Regions from separate parts of the Photobacterium sp. DA100 genome, predicted to be linked through region 3. Evidence: riboswitches for the same ligand, from Rfam matches in the RefSeq annotation. Region 3 holds a riboswitch; each other region holds the start of a gene.

Evidence for each region. A riboswitch is a leader RNA that binds a small molecule or an ion and turns the genes downstream of it on or off. The one in region 3 is predicted to bind lysine.
Region 1: another riboswitch for lysine. It lies ahead of PTW35_RS04975 (Na+/H+ antiporter NhaC family protein); the one in region 3 lies ahead of lysC (lysine-sensitive aspartokinase 3).
Region 2: another riboswitch for lysine. It lies ahead of PTW35_RS26455 (Na+/H+ antiporter NhaC family protein); the one in region 3 lies ahead of lysC (lysine-sensitive aspartokinase 3).

The regions. Positions count from the first base shown of each region.
Region 1 covers NZ_CP119423.1:979,028-986,919, reverse strand. Annotated here, with positions in the region: gene hisB (bifunctional histidinol-phosphatase/imidazoleglycerol-phosphate dehydratase HisB) at 1-790, shown strand, start outside; gene hisH (imidazole glycerol phosphate synthase subunit HisH) at 790-1,425, shown strand; gene hisA (1-(5-phosphoribosyl)-5-[(5-phosphoribosylamino)methylideneamino]imidazole-4-carboxamide isomerase) at 1,446-2,180, shown strand; gene hisF (imidazole glycerol phosphate synthase subunit HisF) at 2,198-2,971, shown strand; gene hisIE (bifunctional phosphoribosyl-AMP cyclohydrolase/phosphoribosyl-ATP diphosphatase HisIE) at 2,968-3,594, shown strand; gene PTW35_RS04980 (thymidine kinase) at 3,679-4,257, opposite strand; gene PTW35_RS04975 (Na+/H+ antiporter NhaC family protein) at 4,451-6,046, opposite strand; lysine riboswitch at 6,146-6,329, opposite strand; gene PTW35_RS04970 (H-NS family nucleoid-associated regulatory protein) at 6,700-7,095, shown strand; gene PTW35_RS04965 (lytic murein transglycosylase) at 7,377-7,892, opposite strand, start outside.
Region 2 covers NZ_CP119424.1:1,950,592-1,958,483, reverse strand. Annotated here, with positions in the region: gene PTW35_RS26460 (cold-shock protein) at 71-280, shown strand; lysine riboswitch at 685-862, shown strand; gene PTW35_RS26455 (Na+/H+ antiporter NhaC family protein) at 988-2,481, shown strand; gene PTW35_RS26450 (saccharopine dehydrogenase) at 2,539-3,603, shown strand; gene PTW35_RS26445 (IS110 family transposase) at 4,112-5,128, opposite strand; gene PTW35_RS26440 (aminoacylase) at 5,567-7,213, opposite strand; gene PTW35_RS26435 (amidohydrolase family protein) at 7,315-7,892, opposite strand, start outside.
Region 3 covers NZ_CP119423.1:295,044-302,935, reverse strand. Annotated here, with positions in the region: gene uvrA (excinuclease ABC subunit UvrA) at 1-959, shown strand, start outside; gene PTW35_RS01535 (Wzy polymerase domain-containing protein) at 1,064-2,809, shown strand; gene PTW35_RS01530 (alanine--glyoxylate aminotransferase family protein) at 2,871-3,989, opposite strand; lysine riboswitch at 4,244-4,430, shown strand; gene lysC (lysine-sensitive aspartokinase 3) at 4,627-5,922, shown strand; gene metH (methionine synthase) at 6,002-7,892, opposite strand, start outside.

The sequences.
Region 1 (7,892 bases), 680 kb from region 3:
CCCGCACTTCGATGAAGACAACTGCAGCTGCCGCAAACCTAAGCTGGGGCTGGTCAAAGGCTATCTCCAGCAAGGCAAAGTCGATTTTGAAACCTCGGCGGTGATTGGCGATCGCCAAACCGACCTGCAACTGGCAGAAAACATGGCGATCCGTGGTATCCAGTACAACCCTCAGACCATGGGCTGGCAACAGATCGTTAAAGATCTCACCACCCGCCCGCGGATCGCCGAGGTAGTGCGTACCACCAAGGAGACCGATATCCGGGTCAAGGTGAACCTCGACGAAACGGGCGGTAACCGCATCAGTTCCGGCCTGGGCTTTTTCGACCACATGCTGGATCAAATCGCAACCCACGGCGGCTTTCGGATGGAGCTGAGCGTCGACGGCGATCTGCACATCGACGATCACCACAGCGTGGAAGATGCTGCGCTGGCACTGGGCGAAGCGTTGAAAAAAGCGCTCGGGGACAAGCGCGGCATTGGCCGTTTTGGTTTCAGCCTGCCGATGGACGAATGCCTTGCCCAGTGTGCACTGGATCTGTCCGGCCGCCCGTACCTCAAGTTCGATGCGACCTTCAGCCGTGATCAAGTGGGTGATTTGTCCACCGAAATGGTCTCGCACTTTTTCCGCTCGCTGACCGATACGCTGGCGTGTACCCTGCACCTGTCATCAAACGGCGACAATGACCACCACATTGTCGAGAGCCTGTTCAAGGCCTTTGGACGCACCCTGCGCCAGGCCATTCGCGTTGAAGGCAACGAGCTACCGAGCAGCAAAGGAGTATTGTAATGACAGCGTCGAGCCAACAAGTCGTCATCATCGATACCGGCTGCGCCAATGTGTCATCGGTACGCTTTGCCATCGAGCGTTTGGGCTACCCGGTGACCGTCAGTAAAGATCCCGAGGTGGTTTTGGCGGCGGACAAACTGTTCCTGCCGGGCGTTGGCACCGCTAGCGAGGCAATGAAAAACCTCGAGGAGCGGGACCTTATCACTCTGGTTAAGAAAGTCGATAAGCCGCTGCTGGGTATTTGCCTTGGCATGCAGCTGCTCGGTGAATTCTCCGAAGAGCAAGGCCAGAGCGGGACCGAGCAGGTTAACTGCCTCGGCCTGTGTGGCGCTCCGGTGAAGAAAATGCAAACAGGCGATTTACCCCTGCCCCACATGGGCTGGAACACCGTCAGCACCGAGCCAGATCACCCGCTGTTCAAAGACATTCCGGCCGAAAGCTATTTTTACTTTGTTCACAGCTATGCGATGCCGGTGTTTGACGCGCCACAAAAGGGCCGCACTATTGCCCGCTGTGAATACGGCCAACCGTTTACCGCCGCAGTACAGAGCGGCAATTACTACGGGGTCCAGTTCCACCCTGAGCGCTCGAGCAAAGCTGGCTCGCAGCTGATCAAAAACTTTCTTGAAATGTAAGGACACCAAAAGGACTTGTTATGATTATTCCCGCTCTCGATTTAATTGAAGGTCAGGTTGTCCGCCTGTTTCAAGGAGACTACGGCAAGGTTACCGAATACAAAGTCGACCCTGCCGAGCAATTTAACCTATACCACCAGGCTGGCGCGACCTGGCTGCACCTGGTTGATCTTACCGGAGCCAAAGACACCTCTGCCCGGCAGCTGGACTTAATCAGTAAGCTATTGGCCAGCACCCCTGCCAATATCCAGATCGGCGGCGGCGTTCGCACCGAGCAGGATGTTGCTGATTTGCTCAATGCCGGAGCTCAACGAGTGGTGATCGGTTCGACGGCGGTCAAGCAGCCAGAATTAGTCAAAGCCTGGATGGAAAAATACGGCCCAGAGCGCATTGTGCTGGCGCTCGATATCAATATCGATGCCGATGGTAAACGCAATGTGGCGGTTTCCGGCTGGCAGGAAGACTCTGGTGTGACTATAGAAGCCCTGCTCGAAGACTTCCTAACGGTTGGGCTGCAGCATGTACTGTGCACCGATATTTCCCGCGACGGCACGCTGGAAGGGTCAAATGTCGAGCTATACCAAGATCTGTGTGGCCAGTACCCGCAAGTTCAATTCCAGTCCTCGGGCGGGATCGGCTCACTGGATGATATCACGGCCCTCAAAGGTTCGGGGGTTAGTGGCGTGATCGTCGGCCGTGCACTGCTTGATGGTAAGTTCACCGCCGAGCAAGCCTTTGCTTGCTGGGCAGAATGAGGCAAGGAGATACCAAGATGTTAGCAAGACGAATTATTCCCTGCCTCGATGTCCGTGATGGCCAGGTAGTCAAAGGGGTTCAGTTCCGCAACCACGAGATCATCGGTGACATCGTCCCGCTTGCCAAGCGCTACGCCGAGGAAGGAGCCGATGAGCTGGTGTTCTACGACATCACCGCCTCCAGTGATGGCCGGGTGGTCGACAAGAGCTGGGTGGCCCGCGTAGCAGAAGTGATCGATATTCCCTTCTGCGTCGCCGGCGGGATCAAATCCGCCGAGGACGCCAGCCGTATCCTGCAGTTTGGAGCCGATAAAGTGTCCATCAACTCGCCAGCCCTGGCCGATCCGAACTTAATCACCGAGCTGGCGGATAAGTTTGGGGTCCAATGCATTGTGGTCGGTATCGACTCCTATTTCGATGCCGATAGCGGTAAATACCAGGTGTACCAGTTCACCGGAGATGAAAACCGCACCAAGGCGACCCGCTGGGAAACCCGCGACTGGGTGCAAGAAGTCCAGCGCCGCGGGGCCGGCGAGATTGTCCTGAACATGATGAACCAGGACGGCGTGCGCAACGGCTACGATCTCACCCAACTCAACATGGTGCGTGAAGTCTGCCATGTACCGCTCATTGCCTCCGGCGGGGCCGGTGAGATGGTGCACTTTGCCGATGCCTTCAAGCAAGCGAATGTCGACGGCGCCCTCGCCGCATCGGTATTCCACAAACAAATCATCAATATCGGTGAACTCAAGCAATACCTGAAACAACAAGATGTGGAGATCCGCCTATGAGCCTAGCAAGCAGTATCAATTGGGACAAAGTAGACGGCTTGGTTCCGGCGATTGTCCAGGACAACACCAGTGGCCAAGTCCTGATGCTCGGCTACATGAACGACGAGGCCCTGAGTAAAACCCTCGAGACAAAACAAGTCACCTTCTGGTCACGGACCAAAGCGCGCTTGTGGACCAAGGGCGAAACCTCGGGCAATGTGCTTCAGCTAAAAAGCATCAAACTCGATTGCGATCAGGACACCCTGTTGGTGAAAGTCGACCCTATCGGCCCGACCTGCCACCTGGGTACCACCACCTGTTTTGACAATGACACAGCAGAAGAAGGACAGGTCGAGCAGCCTGCCCTGGTGTTCCTTCATCAACTTGAGCAGATCTTGGCTGCTCGTAAAGGTGCCGATCCTGAATCGTCCTACACTGCCAGCCTGTATGCCCGTGGTACCAAGCGGATTTCGCAGAAGGTGGGCGAAGAAGGGGTTGAAGTCGCGCTTGCGGCAACGTCGGGTGACAAGGCGGAGCTAGTCTGTGAGTCAGCCGATCTGATCTACCACTTGTTGGTACTGCTGCAAGATCAAGGGATGTCCCTGTCGGATGTCACAGCCAAGCTGCAAGAGCGCCACAAGTAGCCGTAACAATGGTCCCAATAAAACGAAGCCCAGAATAATCTGGGCTTCGTTGCTTATCGAACAGGATATGGTAGAAAGTACCAATTACCGGCCGAGCGCTTCTTTATAGTGCTTGCGGCACACGGAAACATAGCGGTCATTGCCGCCGATTTCGACCTGGTCGCCGTCGGCAATCGCCTTGCCGCTGGCATCTTGGCGGATCACCATATTGGCTTTGCGGCCGCAATGGCAGATGGTTTTCAATTCAACCAGTTTATCTGCCCACGCCAGCAAATAACGGCTGCCTTCAAATAGCTCACCACGAAAATCACTACGCAAACCATAGCAAAGCACCGGAATATTCAGCTTGTCGACGACTTCTGTTAATTGGTACACCTGCTCTTTGGTCAAGAACTGGCACTCATCAATTAGCACACAGTCAACTTTCTTGGTTGCATTCATATCCTGCAGACGAGCATAGAGGTCATCGCTGGTAGTAAACAACTCAGCATCTTCTTGCAAACCAATTCGCGAGCTGACCTTGCCTTTACCGTAACGGTCATCAATTGCAGCGGTGAAAATCACCGGCGTCATGCCGCGCTCGCGGTAATTAAAAGATGACTGCAATAATGTTGTCGACTTACCCGCATTCATTGCCGAGTAATAGAAATACATTTGGGCCATTAAGCTTCCCTAGTAATACGATTGGTGCGTGAAAAATCAGCCGAGATGCTACAGAAAAGCCCTTCAGATTGAAAGGAGCAAGCTCATCTTCTTTGTGACCAATTGAGATTAAATTAAAGAAATTTGGGCTAACTAGCGAAAATAAAAAAGCCTGTATCAAATACAGGCTTTTTTCTTCAGCATGACATCAGCATTACGCGTTCGCAGCCGCTTCCTGAGGGCGGCGTGCAAGCCAGTAAAGCGCCACGCAAGCCAGAGCGAAGGCGACGGTTGCCGACATGAACGAAACAGCGAGAGAGCCTGTAAAGCCCAGTACCAGGAAGCCAATAGTCGATACCGCAGCCACAGCCAGCGCATAAGGTAGCTGGGTCGATACGTGATCAATGTGGTGGCAGCGAGCACCAGTCGACGACAGGATAGTCGTATCGGAAATTGGCGAGCAGTGATCGCCAAATACCGAACCGGCCAATACCGCGCCAAGCATCGGCAACATCAGCATAATGTCGGTGGCAGCAGCCAGATCACCGGCAATCGGCAACATAATACCGAACGTACCCCACGACGTACCGGTCGAGAATGCCATCAGGCCTGCTAGCAAGAAGAGAATCGCCGGCAGCATCATTGGGTTAATGCTACCCTCAACCAAGGTCGATAGGTATTTACCCGTCGCCATGTCACTGATCACCGAGCCAATGCTCCAAGCAAACAGCAAGATCAAGATCGCGCCAAACATCGACTTGGCCCCAATCCACAGGGTAGAGGCCACATCTGCCATTGGAATGCGCTGGCGGAAAACAGGGATAAGGGCAGCAGCCAAACCAACCAGGCCACCGTATACCAGAGACATACCCACATCTGTATTCTCGAACGCACCCAGAACGCTAAACGCGAGACCATCCGCCGCCAAGGCCTGGTAGCCGGTAAAGAGCATAAAGAAGAACGTTGCCACAATCAGGGTTACGATTGGCATTACCAGATCGGCAACACGGCCATTCTTGCTTTCTTCAATTTCCAGTTCGTCGTTCAGATCCTTGGCACGGCTGTCTACATCCCCCTCATCGAATCCACGGCAGTGACTCGCTTCCAGCTCGTGCTTTTTCATCGGGCCCACATCAATTTGGAACCAAGCCACGACAAACACCATCAACAGAGCGAATACCGCATAAAAGTTCATCGGCGCCAGCTGCATGAATGCCCCTAGCGGCGAGTATTCTGTCACCCCGTGCGAAACCAAAATACCGCCGATCAAGGTAATAATGTATGCCCCCCAGCTTGAAGCGGGCATCAATACACACATTGGTGCGGCAGTAGAGTCAAGGATATAGGCCAATTTGGCACGGGAGACATAGAACCGGTCAGTCACCGGGCGGGAAATCGAGCCAACGGCCAAACTGTTGAAGTAATCATCAACAAAGATAAATACACCCAAGAACGCAGCCAACAGTTTAGCACCGCGCTTACTCTTGATTTTCGTCTGGGCCCATTCAGCAAACGCTCGAGTACCGCCAGAAAGTGTCAGCAAGGCAGTGGTCATACCCAGCAAAATAAGGAAAGCAACAATACTCATGTTCCAACTGTTGATGGCACCGTCTTCAATAAACAGCCCTTCAACCGTGGTACCGATATAGCTGGCCGTACCACCGACAGAGAAATCCGTCAGCAGGAATGCGCCCAGCAGGACACCGACACCCAATGAAACTAAAACACGACGAGTTAGGATAGCCAAGCCCAGCGCAACCAAAGGAGGCAACAACGACATGGCGGAATGTGAAAAATCTACAATATTCATGATCTCGACTACAACCGATCCTGGTTGGAGATCTACTGCTTAACACGACATCTTGTCGTGTATAGAAGAGCATAAGGAAGAGAAGTTACCCTTTTCCGACTCCACAGTAGCGCTCCATAGTTAATGTAATTATATACTATGGCAGTGTTGACCCTATTCGGTGACAACCCCAGCAAGCAGGCTTGATACTCCACGCTTACTTCGGCATCGGCTCCTTTCGTAAATCCTCATTGGAATCACCCTAAGATTTACTACTAATAGACGATGCGCCTCTACCCTTAGTCTAGGTATGGTCAATTCTACGGAATAGATATCCAAATGCAATAAGTTAAGATGAAAAAAATCACAAAAATAGTGAATAGTCTTGCCATAGAGTACGAAAATCATCCACTTAGTGACAAATTATTATACCTTTCACATATGAAATTGATGGCAAATATTTATCAGCTCCCGTAGATTTTGGATAAGAATATTTACTTATCTTGACCATTACAATTTATTACAAATGAGAAATGAACCAGATAAATTGCAAAAAATTAAATAAACCCTTCATTTTTTATTTGGCATCACTGTATTAAAAGTATTATTATTGCAATTATTGAATCGTCACTGCTATTATTAATTTATAGTTTTAGGCCTACAGGAAATAAAAAATGTCTGATGCAATGAAAGCGCTACTTAACCTTCGCAGCCTTCGCGCACTTTCTCGTGAATATTCTCTTGAGCAACTACAGGAAGCGCTAGAAAAACTTCAAACCGTTGTTTCTGAGCGTGAGGAAGCAGAAGCAGAAGAGCTTGCTAAAGAAAAAGAACGTACAGAAAAACTAGCCCAATACCGTGAAATGCTTCTTGCTGATGGTATTGACCCAGAAGAGCTTCTAGCCACACTAAATAAAGCACCAAAAGCAAAGCGTGCGCAGCGTCCAGCAAAATACCGTTTCATCGATGAAAATGGTGAAGAGAAAACTTGGACTGGCCAAGGTCGTACTCCAAGCGCACTGAAAAAAGCTCTGGACGAAGGCAAGTCTCTAGAAGATTTTGAAATCTAATATTTCAAATCATCTGTGATAATCATCGAAAAAACCCGGCCATGCCGGGTTTTTTTTTAAGATAAACCGCTGACAAGCACCAAAAACCAAGTCATTGATTCAAAAGAAAAAGAAAGGGGGCACCAAACCGCAAAGCTCAATTTCACCCAACAACTTACTTCCCTCCCCTCTATTACTAACGATTATTTTAATTTCACCCGATGGCAAAAAAATAAAGCGTGATTTTCCCCGCAGCATAAAAAACCAGACCTATTGGTCTGGTTTTTTGTCATTTTTGGGGATTAGCGAATTTGATCAGCCAAATGGCTCACGGCCAAGGCGAAATAATGCGAACGATTCCACTTGAGCAACGACTGATAATTACCATAAATCAAATAGGCACGGCCTTGTTTATCATCAGGTTGAATAAGCCAGGCATCTATTTCAACACTCGGCAGGGCCTTGCCGTTGAGGCGTCGAACACCTAATTGCTGCCATTCAGCCAGACTACGGGCTTTGCTCATTTCTACACCAAGCAATGACTCATCAATAGAAGCGGGTAAAGAAACTTGCCGCCCCCAGGTATATTGGTCATCCCAGCCGGCTTTATTCAAATAATTCGCCGCAGAGGCAAAAACATCGGCCTCCGTCTGCCAAATATCAATCCTGCCGTCATTGTTGCCATCGACGGCATACGACAGGAATGAGGTTGGCATAAACTGCGGTTGGCCCATGGCACCCGCCCAAGAACCCTTCATATCTTCAGGGCTAATATGGCCGGCATCCAATATTTCCAGTGCCGCCATCACCTGTCCGCG
Region 2 (7,892 bases), on a different replicon from region 3:
ACATTAATAATTCAATTACTACATATCGCCTTAGTTGGCGGTCTAAATGAATTTAAATAAGGGACAACATATGTCTAAGTCTACTGGTATCGTTAAGTGGTTTAACGAAGAAAAAGGTTTCGGTTTCATCACTCAGGACAACGGTGGTGCTGATGTATTCGTACACTTCCGCGCAATCGCTTCTGAAGGTTTCAAGACACTTTCTGAAGGTCAGAAAGTATCTTTTGACGTAGAGCAGGGCCAAAAAGGTCCACAAGCTGCAAACGTAGTTACTCTATAAGTCATCGAACTTATTTTAAGAAAATGCTGGCCTAGGCCGGCATTTTTTGTATCTGTTATTTCTGAACGTCAATACTTCCCTAAGCACTTCCAGATTCTGATGGTTGGGTAAATATGCAATTTTGTTTTATTTGATTGCACCTCTTACGGCATCGTCACCCAACTCAAGTTAAATACTAATAACCCTACTTTCACTGGGCGACTGTCTGCAACTATCTGCTCTGCTTGATAATTAACCCTTGTGGTGATTTTATCTACGCATTGTTGTATTTACAGTGTTTGTTGATGTTAAATTATTGTTTGAAAGGATATTTTGTGTGATCTCTATCACGCTGTGGCGTCAATAGGGTTTGGATTATCTGTTTTTGTGTTTTATTCAATATGAAGCGGGTGGTTATTCACTGCCTGCAACGTAGAGGCGCATTGCCTAACAGTAGTTTAGTGAAGGTCGACAGCCGGTGACGCTAAACGAAAGGAGTCAATGCCGAAGTGGTTCTGGTCGTCAGCCAAGCTGCTGGGGTTGTTCTTAATAGGAGCAGCACTGTCATCCTGGGCCCTGCCCGGATGGAGAGCTACAGCAATTTTTGTTTTCGAACAGGTAAGTTCACCTACCGATTTCGTACAGCCTTTGTCGCTCGCGTTCCTATACGCCCCTCCTCTTTGAATACTCGAATACCTTGATGTTGTTTTTTCAGGAGAAGACTACGAATGGCTGATTACGGATTGTTGTCCATCGTACCCGCGGTGCTGGCGCTGATACTCGCCTTTACCACTCGGCATGTTGTTTTGGCTCTGGGGGTTGCAGTGATCAGCGGTATGCTGATCTTAACCAAGGGCCATCCGGTCGATACTGCGTTGATGTTCTTGTCGGATGGGCCGTTCACCCAGCTTGCATCGGGCAGCAACGCACAGATCATTATTGTTATTACTATCATTTCTGGTTTTATCTATCTGGTCGAGCAAAGCGGTGGCATGGCGGCGTTTTCGACCATGGCCACCCGTTATGTGTCATCACCATTGAAAGCCCAGCTTGCGACCTGGGCAACCGGGATCGGGGTGTTTTTTACCGACTCGGGCAATTCATTGATCCTCGGCCCGATGTTCTCGCCAATCTACAACAAGCTCAAGCTGAGCAAGGAGAAACTGGCTTTTATCATCGATTCCACCTCATCACCGATTTGTGTGCTGATCCCGATTATCAGCTGGGGGGTGTACTCGCAGGGCCTGATTGAGAACGCGTTCGATAACATGGGCCAGTCGGTCGATGGATTTGCGACTTTCCTGCAGGTGATCCCTTACCAGCTTTACGCTTTGCTGGCACTGTTCAGTGTGCCTGTCTACGCCGTGCTGAAAAAAGACTGGGGGCCAATGGCCGAAGCCGAGCAGCAAGCGCGCCAGCAGGCTGAGGTGAGTGTGCAGTCAGTTGATAACCAGCAGGCGAAGTCAGGCCGTATCTCACTGATTGTGTTGCCGCTGGCAGTCTTGTTCGGCACGCTGATCGCTTTGTTCACCTACAATTACCATCTGCATGGCACTATTAATGGCCCGGTAATCCGTGCATCGCTCGGTACCAGCTATCTGATTGCCTCGGTGACGGCAATTGCCTATTACGCCTACACCAAAACTATGACCGCCTCGACAGCCTTCAACACTTTTGTGTCGGGCATGCAGCGGATCATGCTAATTTTGGTTATCTTGCTATTGGCATGGACCTTGGGTGATATCTGTAAGTCTCTGGGGACTGGGGATTATATCAGCCAGGTGATGAATGACCGCCTGCCGGTGTTTATGCTGCCCGCGCTGATCTTCATTATCGGCAGCTTTATTTCGGTGGCAACAGGTTCGTCGTGGGGCACTTTTGCCATCCTGATCCCAATTGCGGTTCCGATCGCCAGTGCGCTGGGTGCTGACCCGCTGATTTGTATCGGTGCTGCGCTGAGTGGCGGCATGCTGGGGGATCATTCATCACCGATTTCCGATACCACGATCCTCAGCTCGATGTCGACCGGATGTGATCACGTTTCCCACGTCCGTACCCAGTTCCCGTATGCAATTTTGACTGGCGTGACGGCCAGTATCGGCTTCATGGTTGCCGAAATCACCCGTAGCCCGTACACCATTGTATTGGCCGCCGTATTGCAAGTTGCACTGATTGTCTTGATGGTGCGCCGTCAGGCCGCAGCCAGCCCTGTTACCGCTTAAGTCGCTACTGCATAAGTAGAGATGACTTAACAAGCTACCGTTTGAAAAGGATTGATAATGAACACACTATTTTGGCTAAGAGATGAAGTAAAAGTGGGTGAGCACCGAACCGCATTGACACCAGCCGGAGCCAAAGCCCTGATTGATGAGGGTGCCCAAGTGATCGTCGAGCGCAGCGACACCCGCATTTTTCCTGATCAGGCCTATGTCGATGTGGGCTGTGAGCTGGCGGCAGGCCATAGCTGGACTGACGCTCCGGAGCACGCTTATATCTTGGGTTTGAAAGAGCTGGCTGAAGACGACTTCCCGCTCAAGCACCAGCATATTTACTTTGCCCATGCCTTCAAGGGGCAGGATGAAGCGGTGCAGATCCTGTCGCGCTTCAATGCCGGTGGCGGCCAAATCCTCGACCTGGAGTTCCTGCAAGACGAAATGGGCAAGCGTGTCTGTGCCTTCGGCTACTGGGCAGGTTATGTTGGCGCAGCGATTGGCCTGTCGGGTTATATCCACCATTTACACTGTAAAGACGTGTTCGGCGCGGTGGGCAGCTACCCGGATCGCGACCATTACCTAGCAGTACTGAGCGAGCAGGTCGCAACACTGTCAGAGAAGCCTAAGGTGCTGGTTATCGGTCAGTTTGGCCGCTGTGGCCGTGGCGCGCTGGACTTGTTTGCCGAGCTGAGTATCGAGGCCGACGGCTGGGATATCGAAGAAACCAAAGCAGGCGGCCCGTTCACCGCAATCAATGATTACGACATCTTGGTTAACTGTGCTTATCTGGCTGAAGGCACACCGCCGTTCATTACCAAGGAAAGCCTGGGTGAGAGCCCACGCCTGAGCATGGTCAGTGATGTCAGCTGCGATCCAAACAACCCGGATAACCCAATTCGCATCTACAACCAAAGCACCAAGTTGGCCAAGCCTATTATCGAATCGGATGTCAGCGGGCTATATGTGCAGGCGGTCGATCACCTGCCTACAGTACTGCCGAAAGAAAGCAGCGAAGATTTCGCCGGCCAGCTGCTGCCGCACCTTTTGACCTTGTGTAAAGGTGAAGATCCAAACGGCGTCTGGGCGAGGGCGCGTGACTTCTACGCGACGGCGCAGAATAGTGTAAAGTAAAAGCTGGGCGACTTGCCTAGGCCAATGAGAGAAAGGGATCTACGTTTGTTAGGTCCCTTTTTTATACCAATGAATCGAAGTCTTAATGGTGTGACCTATGCGAATAAGCTTTACCATGTGACACATTTTTGGACAAAACCTTCTTAGAGTAATCACTTAAATTAGAGAAATGCGGATAACTTTTAGTATTAGAAAGTCGCTTAGTGATGTGTCCAGTATGGTTGGTGCAGATCAGATCTGCGTTACGATGATCTACCCCGTCAGTACGCAATTGGACAAAATGTATGGTACGCCCCGTTTTGCAAGTGATAAACCCGATAACGGAGTTGGTTTGCGCTAATGTATTCAGAGTCTGTTAGAGACTTTCATTAGTCCCAGCTCTACGATGAGATCCGCGCCAGATTGTCCTCAAAAGTGAGAAAGCATGCTATTGCTGTTCTGTCCATCAGGTCTTCAATCTGGTGGTCTAACCGTTTTGTCATCAATGATTATCATTGCAAACTCTGTATTAGTTTCTAATTTCAAATGGCTTTTGTTCAGCCATCACTGACCACGCTATACGTGCAATTTTATTAGCCAAAGCAACAACAGCGACATTAAATGGCTTTCTTCGTTTGAGCTCTATGAGCCAAATGCCGAAGTACTTTTCGGCTGATTCATCACGCCACATCACAGCTCTAGCGGCATGAACAAACATCTCTCTGAGTTCTTTGTTCCCGCGCTTTGATATGCCAAGCAGCCTTGATTTACCGCCCGTGGAATATTGATAGGGAACAAGGCCTATCCAAGCAGCAAAGTTGCGTCCATTTTTAAAATCTTGAGGGTTAGCAACAGCGGACAAACAACAGCAGGCTGTTATTGGACCAACACCTGGTATGGTCTGCAGAAGCTTGGCTGTTTCTTGCTGTCGCATAATCCTTTGTAGCTTATCTTCTTGTTCTTTGATTCTTGAGTTGAGCAACTCGTAATGGTCAAAGTGCTGCTTTACTTCGAGAAGAAGCAAAGGAGGAAGGAGTTCATCATGATCCATAATGCGTTGGAAAACATTTTTCATTTGATGATGCCCTGTGGGCAAGCTGATCCCAAATTCAAGCAACATCGAACCAATACGGTTCATGCATGCTGTGCGATCTTTTATATAAGCCGCTCTGACACGCCGAATAACAGTTAGCACTTGTGCTTCTTCTGACTTGGCCGTGACAAATCTCATATGAGGTCGTGATGCTGCTTCTCCAATCGCATCTGCATCAATAAAATCATTTTTATGTGATTTTACATACGGCTTAACATACTGAGGAGGAATGAGCTTTGGTGTATGCCCGTAACTCGCGCACTTCCTTGCTAACCAGTGGCAGCCACCACAAGACTCCATTGCAACAACCACTGGTTCGTGACACGAAAGAAACTGAATAAGCTTGGTTCGGTTAAACTTATGACGGAAAATCTCCCTGCCAACCTTATCTCTGCCGACGAGATGAAAAAGATTTTTACCAATACCAATGCCTATGATCACAGTGCTTTGCATGATGGTCTCTCCCAGTGGTCACCTAACCCAATTGTAGGGAAGGGATGGGGCGTACCATCTAATTAGTGAGTTGGCGGTTGTGCTCACACGCACCTGCGTCGGATTAGTTGGTTTGGGGAAAAACAAGTAAACGGCTTTTTTTCTAATGTTTATTAAATCGGACCTGATCTAGCAGTTACCCGAGGGTTTTGTGATGCCGTTGTCAGATTAGATTTTGGGGACAGGTCAGTACTAATAAACATCATCGATATCTCTCTGTTTTGTGACTCGGTATTCATGCCCCACGCTAACCAAAAGAAACAAGCTTTCTATGCAAGCACAAAAATGCACCAACTTGGTGACCCTTGTATTACAAGCAAGCCGCGAAGTTGGCGCTACAGTTGGTTAGAAATATGGATACTTACTACCTGTTTGGCATTTGCTCTGTACGTAGACCTACTACTTTTCTTCAGGCTTTGAGAACTCACCAGCTTCCAGATGAGGCGTACCTGTCATAAAAGCCCCTTTCCAAGCTTCTAATGAAAGCGGCTCAAAGCGAGACTTGTCTTCTGGCTCAAAACGGATGGGTTGACCTGGGAAAACACCATTTACAACTTTGTCATTTTTAAGTACCACTGTGCCGTTTACAATAACCGACTTCATACCTGTTGAAGGAAGCGAGCCGTTCTGGTATGTGGCGTTGTCAGTAAATTTCTCTGGGTGAAAAACGACAATGTCTGCAATCATTCCTTTCTGGATACGGCCACGCTCCTGCATCGCCTTGAGGCCTGTATCACCGAGGTGTTTGGCTGCGTTGTAACTGAGAATCGACATGATCTGCATTAGAGGAATATCATTTTCACGAGCAAGACGTACACTGCTGGCCCGAGCTCCAGCTCCCCGCGGATGCATATTGCCCAATTCTTCCAAAGGTGTTTCCCAAGGGCCGAAAGAAGGTTCGGCATTCATGCCGTCACTAGCCATCGTGACCCCCTTGAGTTTGAGCCAACTGACCGCGTCTTCGGGAGGCATCTTGTACAGGATGATTTCCTGTGTGGGGTTCTCCTTCAAGCCAGCTTCATAGGTTTCAAGGGTATAGAACTTACCAGTCGCAGCATCAGCCATGGTATCTTCATAGCGGTGTCCCAGTTTTTCTACCCAATTTTCAGGCTTCAGGAAGACTGCATTGAGCGTTGTTGAGCCAGCAGCGTAAGGGTAGATTTCTCCCCATATGTTAAAACCCCGTTGTTGCAATCCAAAAAGAAGCTCGTGTCCTAGCTCCCAACCAGGATTGTTAAAGTGGCAAATCATCGCCGGAGCACCGAGTGAAAGAGCATTGGCAATCACTTCTTGAGTGCCTAAGTTTTCAAAGGTGGCGCTGTCGGGTGTAAAGCGGGTGTGCACTGCGGTGTGACGTCCATAACGAGCTCCAACCTTTTGTACTTCGTAAAGTTCACGCGTTGTAACACCTTCGCGCATGTACCCCAAGGTGCTACCAATCCCTACTCCCCCATCCTGCAAGCCTTTGTCGATAATCCGCAGGATTTCGTTGCCCTGCTCAAGGGACGGTTTGGCCGAACTCCAGCCCGTCCCCTTGCGGGTTTCGAATGCGCTCATTGGCCCCTGGCTCACATCCTTTTCCTGGAGGCCATCCAAAACAATTGCACGAGCTAGCTCGTGGCTAGATGCACATCCGAAGTTGACTGCTGTCTTACCGATTCGCTCTTGATACCAGGCGCCGAGAGTCGTTCCTGCGCAACCCTCCTCAAGGTCCATACTGCTGGTCAAGCCATCCCTCAGACCAATTTTGTACCCCAACGGTGCTTGCCAGTGGAAGTGGGTATCAATAAACCCAGGTGCAACCACGTGCCCAGCCGCATCGATAACGTCGTTGCCGTCGATGTTGTTGTTAGTGATGATGGCTATACGGCCATCTTTAATACCAACGCTTGCGACCTTATCGTACCCGGTTTCGGGATCCATAACTCGGCCGTTTTTGATAACCAAGTCATAGCCTTTTGCTACGGCACCATTGGTATAACCAATCATTAATAGTACCAATCCGATTCCTATTGCTGTTCGTAAACTTACTTTTGACTTACCCATTGTGCTCTCCGTATCGGTTTAACAACTGTAGTAGCAGATGTTACTCAACCAAGCTGGCATTAAACTCGCCAGATATACTTGGTCGGTCATGCTGATATGAGTTAGTTTTTCTTGATTGCACGACGAATCGGCAGGCCTGGAGCAGCGGACTTAATCAGTTCACCTTCGGAGACGACCAATTGTCCATTGACTAACAAAGCCTGAACACCCACCGCTGGTTGGTTGGGTTTTTCGTATGTGCCCACATCACTAATGGTATCTGGGTTGAACACCACGATGTCAGCATCCATGCCTTCCTGAATTCGGCCTTTTTTCTTCATCTGCGGTACAAACTTTTCCAGAGTTTGAGCGGGCATCAAGGTCATCTTTCGCAGGGCATCCTGCATGCTCATTAACTTTCGCTCTCTAACATAGCTTCGCAGTATCTTGGCAAAGGTACCGTTTGAACGAGGGTGTGAGAACATACCTTCTGGCAGTGGCCACTCATCGCCATCATAGTTGTGGACGTGGCCTTGCTCGTCCATGTGCATCCAGAACATTTCGTCAGATTCAATCATCACGTCTGGGCTCAAAATTGAAGCGTCCAGTCTTGCTAAGTCTTCTGGGTTTTGCTCATCCAGGAAGTGCCAAACAATAAATGTTCCCGGACTGTTCTTTTGATAATCGGCAAGTTGCTCTT
Region 3 (7,892 bases):
AAAATGTCGATGTCGAGATCCCTGTCGGCCTGCTGACCTGTATTACCGGGGTATCGGGCTCGGGCAAGTCGACCTTGATCAACGACACCTTCTTCCAGATCGCCCACCACCAGCTCAACGGGGCGACATCGGGCCAGGCTGCGCCATACCGTGAAATTCAGGATCTCGAGCACTTCGACAAGGTCATTGATATCGACCAGAGCCCGATTGGCCGTACGCCACGCTCTAACCCGGCGACCTATACCGGGATCTTCACCCCTATCCGTGAATTGTTTGCCGGCACCCAAGAGTCGCGTTCACGCGGTTACAAACCGGGCCGCTTCAGTTTCAACGTCAAGGGTGGCCGCTGTGAGGCGTGCCAGGGCGATGGGGTTATCAAGGTAGAGATGCACTTCCTGCCGGATGTCTATGTGCCGTGTGATGCCTGTAAGGGCAAGCGCTACAACCGCGAAACACTGGAAGTCCGCTACAAGGGCAAAACCATCGACGAGGTGCTGGAGCTGACGGTCGAAGATGCCCGCGAATTTTTCGATGCGGTACCGGCTATAGCGAGAAAGTTGCAGACCCTGATTGATGTCGGCCTGTCGTACATCCGCCTGGGCCAGGCGGCGACTACGCTGTCGGGCGGTGAAGCCCAGCGGGTCAAACTAGCCCGAGAACTGTCCAAGCGCGACACCGGCAAGACCCTGTATATTCTGGATGAGCCGACCACTGGCCTGCATTTCCACGATATCCAGCAGTTGCTCAATGTCCTGCACCGCCTGCGTGACCACGGCAATACCATTGTGGTGATCGAGCATAACCTCGATGTGATCAAAACCGCTGACTGGATCATCGACCTCGGTCCCGAGGGCGGTAGCGGTGGCGGTGAAATCATTGCAACCGGTACCCCAGAGCAAGTGGCGCAGATCGCAGGTTCGCACACAGCACGCTTCCTCAAGCCTTTGCTGCCAGAGTGAACGCCAGTACAATAGCTCTGGCAACCTAACCGACGACGAGAAACCGGGCTTACCTTCAAGCCCGGTTTTGTTTGATTCAGACAGTGAGATCCAGCGTAACCACCATGACAGTGTTATATGTAAAAGGCACCAACCTTGCCGAGAAAGGGATCAGCAAGCCGATGATAAAGCCCTTCTTGGTGTCACTCGGGATCCTGTTCCTGTTGGCGATGCATTACTTTCAGCATAATCCCGGCGGCTCCGGACTGGAGCTCTCGTTCAATGCCATGAGCTGGATCCCGTTCAGCTTCGCTATTGCCTTCGGCCTGCTGGAAATCTGCCGCCAACGGATATGGCGCTATTCGCGGCTGACCATTGTCCTGACGATATGCTGCGTCCTGCTCACCCTGCCCATGTTCTACCCCAACGCGGACATCGGCCAGAGCTTGCCACGGCTGCTGGGCCTGTGGGCTGGTTTGCTGTTTTTTGTCGGCTTGCAGCAATTCTCCTTCAACCACAAGCAGCGCCAGCGCATGCTGTGGTTTGTCCTTGCCGCGGTATGGCTTCAAGCCATCCTCGGCTGGGTGCAGTTCATGCTGCTGGAGCCGGGTAACCCGCTGGGCTACGACACGTTGGCCAACCGGCCTTACGGGATTTTCCAGCAGCCCAATGTCATGGCTAGCTTTTTGGCGACCGGCTTAGTGCTGTCCGGCTACCTTCTTGCCCGTATTCCCATGTACCGGGGCAAGTGGAGCTGGCAGCAATGTTTCTTGCTACTGACCCCTGTTATTACCCTGCCATTACTGGTGGTGCTAAGCTCCCGCACCGGCTGGCTCGGTGCCACCGTCGGTACCCTGCTGCTGCTCCCGTACCTGCGCCGCTTTGCCGCCAAAGCCCAGTGGCGGATGTGGCTGCTGATGATTGCGCTCGGGCTTAGCCTGTCATGGCATATCAATAGCACCACGGGGTGGTCGCCTCAGGAGAACCGCCTGAGCTTGGTCAGTGCCCGCGCCATGCATATCCCGCAAGCGGTTAATATGTTCCTCAACCAGCCCTTGACCGGCTACGGCTACGGCACCTTTGAGGTGAGCTACATTACCCAGACTGCAAAATGGCACCATGACAACCCGGACAACCCGGCAGGCATGGCTGCCCTCACCCACCCGCATAATGAGCTGGCACTCTGGGCTGCAGAAGGTGGTATCATTCCACTCCTTGCCCTGTTGGCAGCAGCGGCCGCAGTGTTCCTCAAAATCAAGAAAGCCCGGGAAGGGACACAGCTGGCTCTGATCGGACTGTTTTTCCCGCTGGTCTTGCATAGCCAGCTGGAGTACCCGTTCTACCACTCTCTGGTCCACTGGGTGATCTTCATCTTGTTGATTTACTGGGTCGACAACCTGACGGCCAAGTACTACAAGCAAAACATGCGCTACATCCTGTCGATCCGGGCACTGGTACTGACGCTGCCACTCATCACCACCGGTTTTATGGCGACAACCCTCTACTCCGGCGCCCAGCTGACCCAGTACGAAACCAGCCGCCCCGCCAATGTTGACTATCTGCTGCGGGTCAATAACCCATGGGCGTGGCAGAACCGGTTTGAGTGGGATTTGCATCTTACCCAATTGCAGCTTGGGGTCGCCAGCGACAACCCCGCCCTGATCCAGGAGTACATCAACTGGGCCCAGCAAAAGGCCAAGCGATGGCCACGTCCTGAGCTGTACCAAAACCTGGTCACGGCTTATTACCAGCTGGGGCAACGCAACCGGGCGGAGCAAATCCTGGATGAGGCCCAGTACCTCTATCCTGGCCGTACCTTTTCATCTCCTGGCGCTGAGTCTCCACAGTCGGACAAGCCGGAAATGCCCTGATGCCCAACAAAAAATGGCTACCTCGCGGTAGCCATTTTTCCATGCCGTCACCGAAGGTCGGTTATTTCAGCGTGGTCTCCAGTGCACGTAGGCACAGCGCGACATTTTCACTGCGGGCGGCATACCCCATCAAACCAATACGCCACGCCTTGCCAGCCAGCGCGCCAAGACCGGCGCCAATTTCCAGGTTGTAGCGCTCCAGCAGGGTTTTCCTCACCTCGGCATCATCAATACCGTCAGGAATGTAGACCGCATTGAGCTGCGGCAGGCGGTGGGCTTCATCGACCACGAATTCAATGCCCAGTTGCTCCAGCCCTTCACGCAGCTCCTGGTGGACATCCTTGTGGCGCTGCCACGCATTCTCCAAGCCTTCGTTTTGCAGCAGCACCAAGGCTTCATGCAGTGCATACAGGCTGTTTACCGGCGCGGTATGGTGGTAGCTTCGCTTGCCTTCACCGCTCCAGTACCCCAGCACCAAGCTCTGGTCGAGGAACCAGCTCTGAACCGGTGCCTGCCGGCTCTGGATCTTAGCCACGGCCTTCTCAGAAAAGGTCAACGGCGACAGCCCCGGGACACAGGACAAACATTTCTGGCTGCCGGAATACACCGCATCCAGCTGCCATTCATCCACCAGCAGAGGCACGCCCCCCAGCGATGTGACGGCATCGACGATGGTCAGGCAATCATGGGCTCTGGCCAGCTTGGCAATTGCCTCAGCATCGCTCAGCGCCCCGGTAGAGGTCTCGGCATGGACAAAGGCCACGATCTTCGCATCGGGGTGACTCTCCAGCGCTTGGGCAACCAGGGCTGGATCAACCGGCTCGCCCCAATTGTTATCGACCATGACCGCCACGCCACCGCAGCGCTCGACATTCTCACGCATCCGATCGCCAAATACGCCGTTGCGACAGACAATCACCTTATCACCCGGCTCAACCAAGTTGACAAAACAGGCCTCCATACCGGCACTGCCCGGTGCTGATACGGCAATGGTGAAGGTATTTTGCGTCTGGAAAGCATATTGCAGCAGCTGCTTGAGCTCATCCATCATGCCGATAAACAATGGGTCTAGGTGGCCAATGGTCGGGCGGCTCAGGGCCTGCAGCACCTGCGGGTAGATATCCGATGGGCCCGGTCCCATAAGGGTACGCTGTGGTGGATAGAAGCTGCCAATCGTCATTGTTGTTTTCCTCCCTGGCGGTAAGCGTGACAGTAGATCAGTTATTGTAAGGTACTGATTGACTATATCAGCTATATGCTAATTATGCTTATACCAAATCACCATGACCTCGGGCGGATAGCGTCCACTTCTGTCCGTGACAACTTTTTGCAAATTTTATGCATAATTTACCTCTATCTGATTGACAAAAGGCCAGGAAATCCGGTTCAATATAGAACGTTTTTTGTTCATCCTGAGAAATAGCTTTCTCAGGGGCAGACAGAAGAGGAGCGTTACCCAGGTATCTAGGTTGCGGGGCCCCACCCCGAAGCAGTCTGGAGAGGGGGAGTAACGCCGAGATACGGCATGACAGGGGGCATGGCGTATCGGCTACGAAGGTTGAATCCTTCTGGCTGTCATCTATTCACTATGGTAATGAATAGATGGGGAGCTTCTGGTTGTTGTACCGGTTTACATCTTACCTTACTGCTCTCCTGACTTTTTTGTCGGGACTACCATCCCGAGCCCCCTGATAAATACGTATATACTCTTTATTACTGGGAGACTCGCCGTGAGCTTTGTCGAAAATAACTTTACTGTTCCTCCTCCGATTACTGTAGCGAAATTTGGCGGTACCAGCGTAGCCGATCATGCCGCCATGAGCCGAAGTGCCACGATCATCAAGGAAAATGCTGCTGCCAAAGTAGTTTTGATCAGTGCCTGTTCCGGCGTCACCAACCTGCTAGTTGAACTTGCAAACGGAATTGCCGATAACGAGCAGCGCTCCCTACGGCTACAAAAACTGACCTCTATCCACCAGAACATTATCGACAAGCTGGCCCAGCCAGACACTGTCGCTGGCCACATAGAACAACTCATTAATAACGTGGCAAGCCTCGCCGAGCAAGCCGCCGAATCACCATCGACCAAACTGACCGATCAGTTGGTTGCCCATGGTGAACTATTGTCGACGCACTTATTTACCCAAATTCTCAACGAAATGGGGGCGACTGCCCAGCGTTTCGATATTCGCTCTGTCATGCGTACCGACAGCCAGTACGGCAAAGCCATCCCGGAAATTGATACCATCCGCCAACTGGCCGACTCACAGCTCCAGCCTCTGCTGGAAGGCGATACCATTATTGTTTCTCAAGGCTTCATTGGCTCAAACAGCGACGGGGAAACGACCACCCTCGGCCGCGGTGGCAGCGATTACAGTGCCGCCCTAGTTGCAGAAGCCATCAGCGCAGAAACACTGGAAATCTGGACGGATGTACCGGGCATGTACACCACCGACCCGCGCATCACCGCCAATGCCAAGCCAATCAGCGAGATCAGCTTTAGCGAAGCATCAGAGATGGCAAACTTCGGTGCCAAGATCCTCCACCCGTCGACTCTGCTGCCGGCTGTCCGCCAACAGATCCCGGTCTTTATCGGCTCATCGAAAGCCCCAGAGCAAGGTGGTACCTGGATCCGCCAGCAAGTCAGCGAGCCGCCGAAATTCCGGGCGCTGGCACTGCGCTGCAACCAGACCCTGGTCACCCTGACCAGCCTGAATATGTTCCATGCCTACGGCTTCCTGTCCGAAGTGTTCCGTATTCTGGCCGAGCACAAAATCTCGGTTGATTTGATCACCACCTCGGAAGTCAGTGTATCACTGACCCTGGACCAAACCGATACCGGCGGTGGTGCCCCTAGCCTGCCAGCAGCCGCTATGGAGCAACTGAGCAAACTATGCCGCGTGGAAGTCGAGCAAGATCTGTGTTTAGTTGCCCTCATTGGCAACCAGCTCGGTGATGCCCCGGGTGCCGCAACCCAAGTGTTCAGCCGCCTGGAGCAATACAGCCCGCGCATGATCTGCTTCGGTGCCAGCACCCACAACTTGTGCTTCCTGGTCAAAACCAAAGAGTCGCGTGACGTGGTCAAGGTCTTGCACCAAGGGCTGTTCGAGTAACAGCGGTGTGGATAGACCCCGCAGATAGCAAATAAAAAAGGCGCTCAATGAGCGCCTTTTTTGTTTAGGGTGTCCCCATTTAGCCGTGCAGGTTCGGGCCCAGCCATTTCTCGGCCTCGGCCAGATCCCAGCCTTTGCGATCGGCATAGCTGTCGCGCTGATCGTCCTGGATCTGGGCGATCGCAAAATAGCGCGAGTCCGGGTGGGAGAAATACCAGCCCGATACCGAAGCGCCCGGCCACATCGCATAACTGGTTGTCAGCGACATACCAATCGCCTCTTCAACCTGCAATAGCTCCCACAGCGTGCCTTTTTCGGTATGCTCAGGACACGCCGGATACCCCGGCGCAGGACGGATCCCTTGGTATTTTTCACGGATAAGATCGTCATTCGATAAATTCTCATCCGGCGAATAGCCCCAGATCTCCGTGCGTACCCGCTCATGCAGATACTCGGCAAAGGCTTCTGCCAAACGGTCGGCCACCGCCTGGATCATGATCGCGTTATAGTCATCGCCCGCAGCCTTGTAGGCATCGGCCAACTCACGCTCACCAATCCCGCCGGTTACCGCAAAGGCCCCTATCCAGTCGGCCTTGCCGCTCTCTTTCGGCGCGATATAGTCCGACAAACAATAGTTGAAACCCTTCGGCTTCTCGGTTTGCTGGCGCAGGTTATGCAGTACCTTGGCCACTTCAGTACGCGACTCATCCGTGTACACCTCGATATCATCACCGACACTGTTGGCCGGGAACATGGCGCACATACCACGGGCTTCAAGCAAGCCTTCCTGCTCGACCCTATCAAGCAAGGCGTTGGCATCGTTGAACAAGCGCCGGGCTTCCTCACCCACTTCCTCATGATCAAGAATGGCCGGGTACTTGCCCATCAGCGACCAAGTCATGAAGAAAGGGGTCCAGTCGATATACTCACGCAAGGTCGCCACATCAAAGTTATCAAACACCTGCACACCGGACTTGAGCGGCGCCGGTGGGGTATACGCTTCCCAGTCAATCGCCACCTTGTTAGCCCTTGCCACCTCAAGCGAGACCGGCTGGGTCCTCGGGCGCTTGCGGCTGTGCTGATCACGTACCCTGACATAATCCGCATCCAGTTTTTCAACAAAGGCCGGGCGAAGCTCATCTGACAGCAGCGAGGTGCATACCCCCACCGCACGGGAAGCGTTATTCACATACACCACAGGGTGACTGTAGTTCTGCTCAATCTTCACCGCGGTATGAGCCTTGGACGTCGTGGCCCCGCCAATGAGCAACGGCAGATCAAAGCCTTGGCGCTCCATCTCTTTCGCGACATGGACCATCTCGTCCAGCGAGGGGGTGATAAGGCCAGAGAGGCCGATGATATCGACATTCTCTTCCTTGGCGACCTTGAGGATCTTCTCGCACGGTACCATCACACCCAGATCGATGATCTCGTAGTTATTACACTGCAATACCACGCCGACAATGTTCTTGCCAATGTCGTGGACATCGCCTTTCACCGTTGCCAGCAGGATCTTGCCATTCGACGTACCGGACTGTTTTTCGGCATTGATAAACGGCTCAAGGTGGGCAACCGCCTGCTTCATCACCCGGGCAGATTTCACCACCTGCGGCAAGAACATCTTACCTTCACCGAACAAGTCACCGACCACATTCATACCGTCCATCAGCGGCCCCTCGATCACTTCAAGCGGCTTGGAAGCATTGAGACGGGCTTCCTCGGTATCATCAACGATAAACTCGGTGATGCCTTTCACCAAAGCATGCTCGAGACGCTTTGCAACCGGCCAGCTGCGCCACTCCAGCGCCGCACCGTCATCTTGCTGGCCGACAGTGCTGGTGCGGTACTCTTCGGCGATTTCCAGCAAGCGTTCGGTTGAATCATCGCGGCGGTTGAGGACCACATCCTCTACCGCCTCGCGTAATTTCTCCGGCACGTTGTCGTACACTTCGAGCTGTCCGGCATTGACG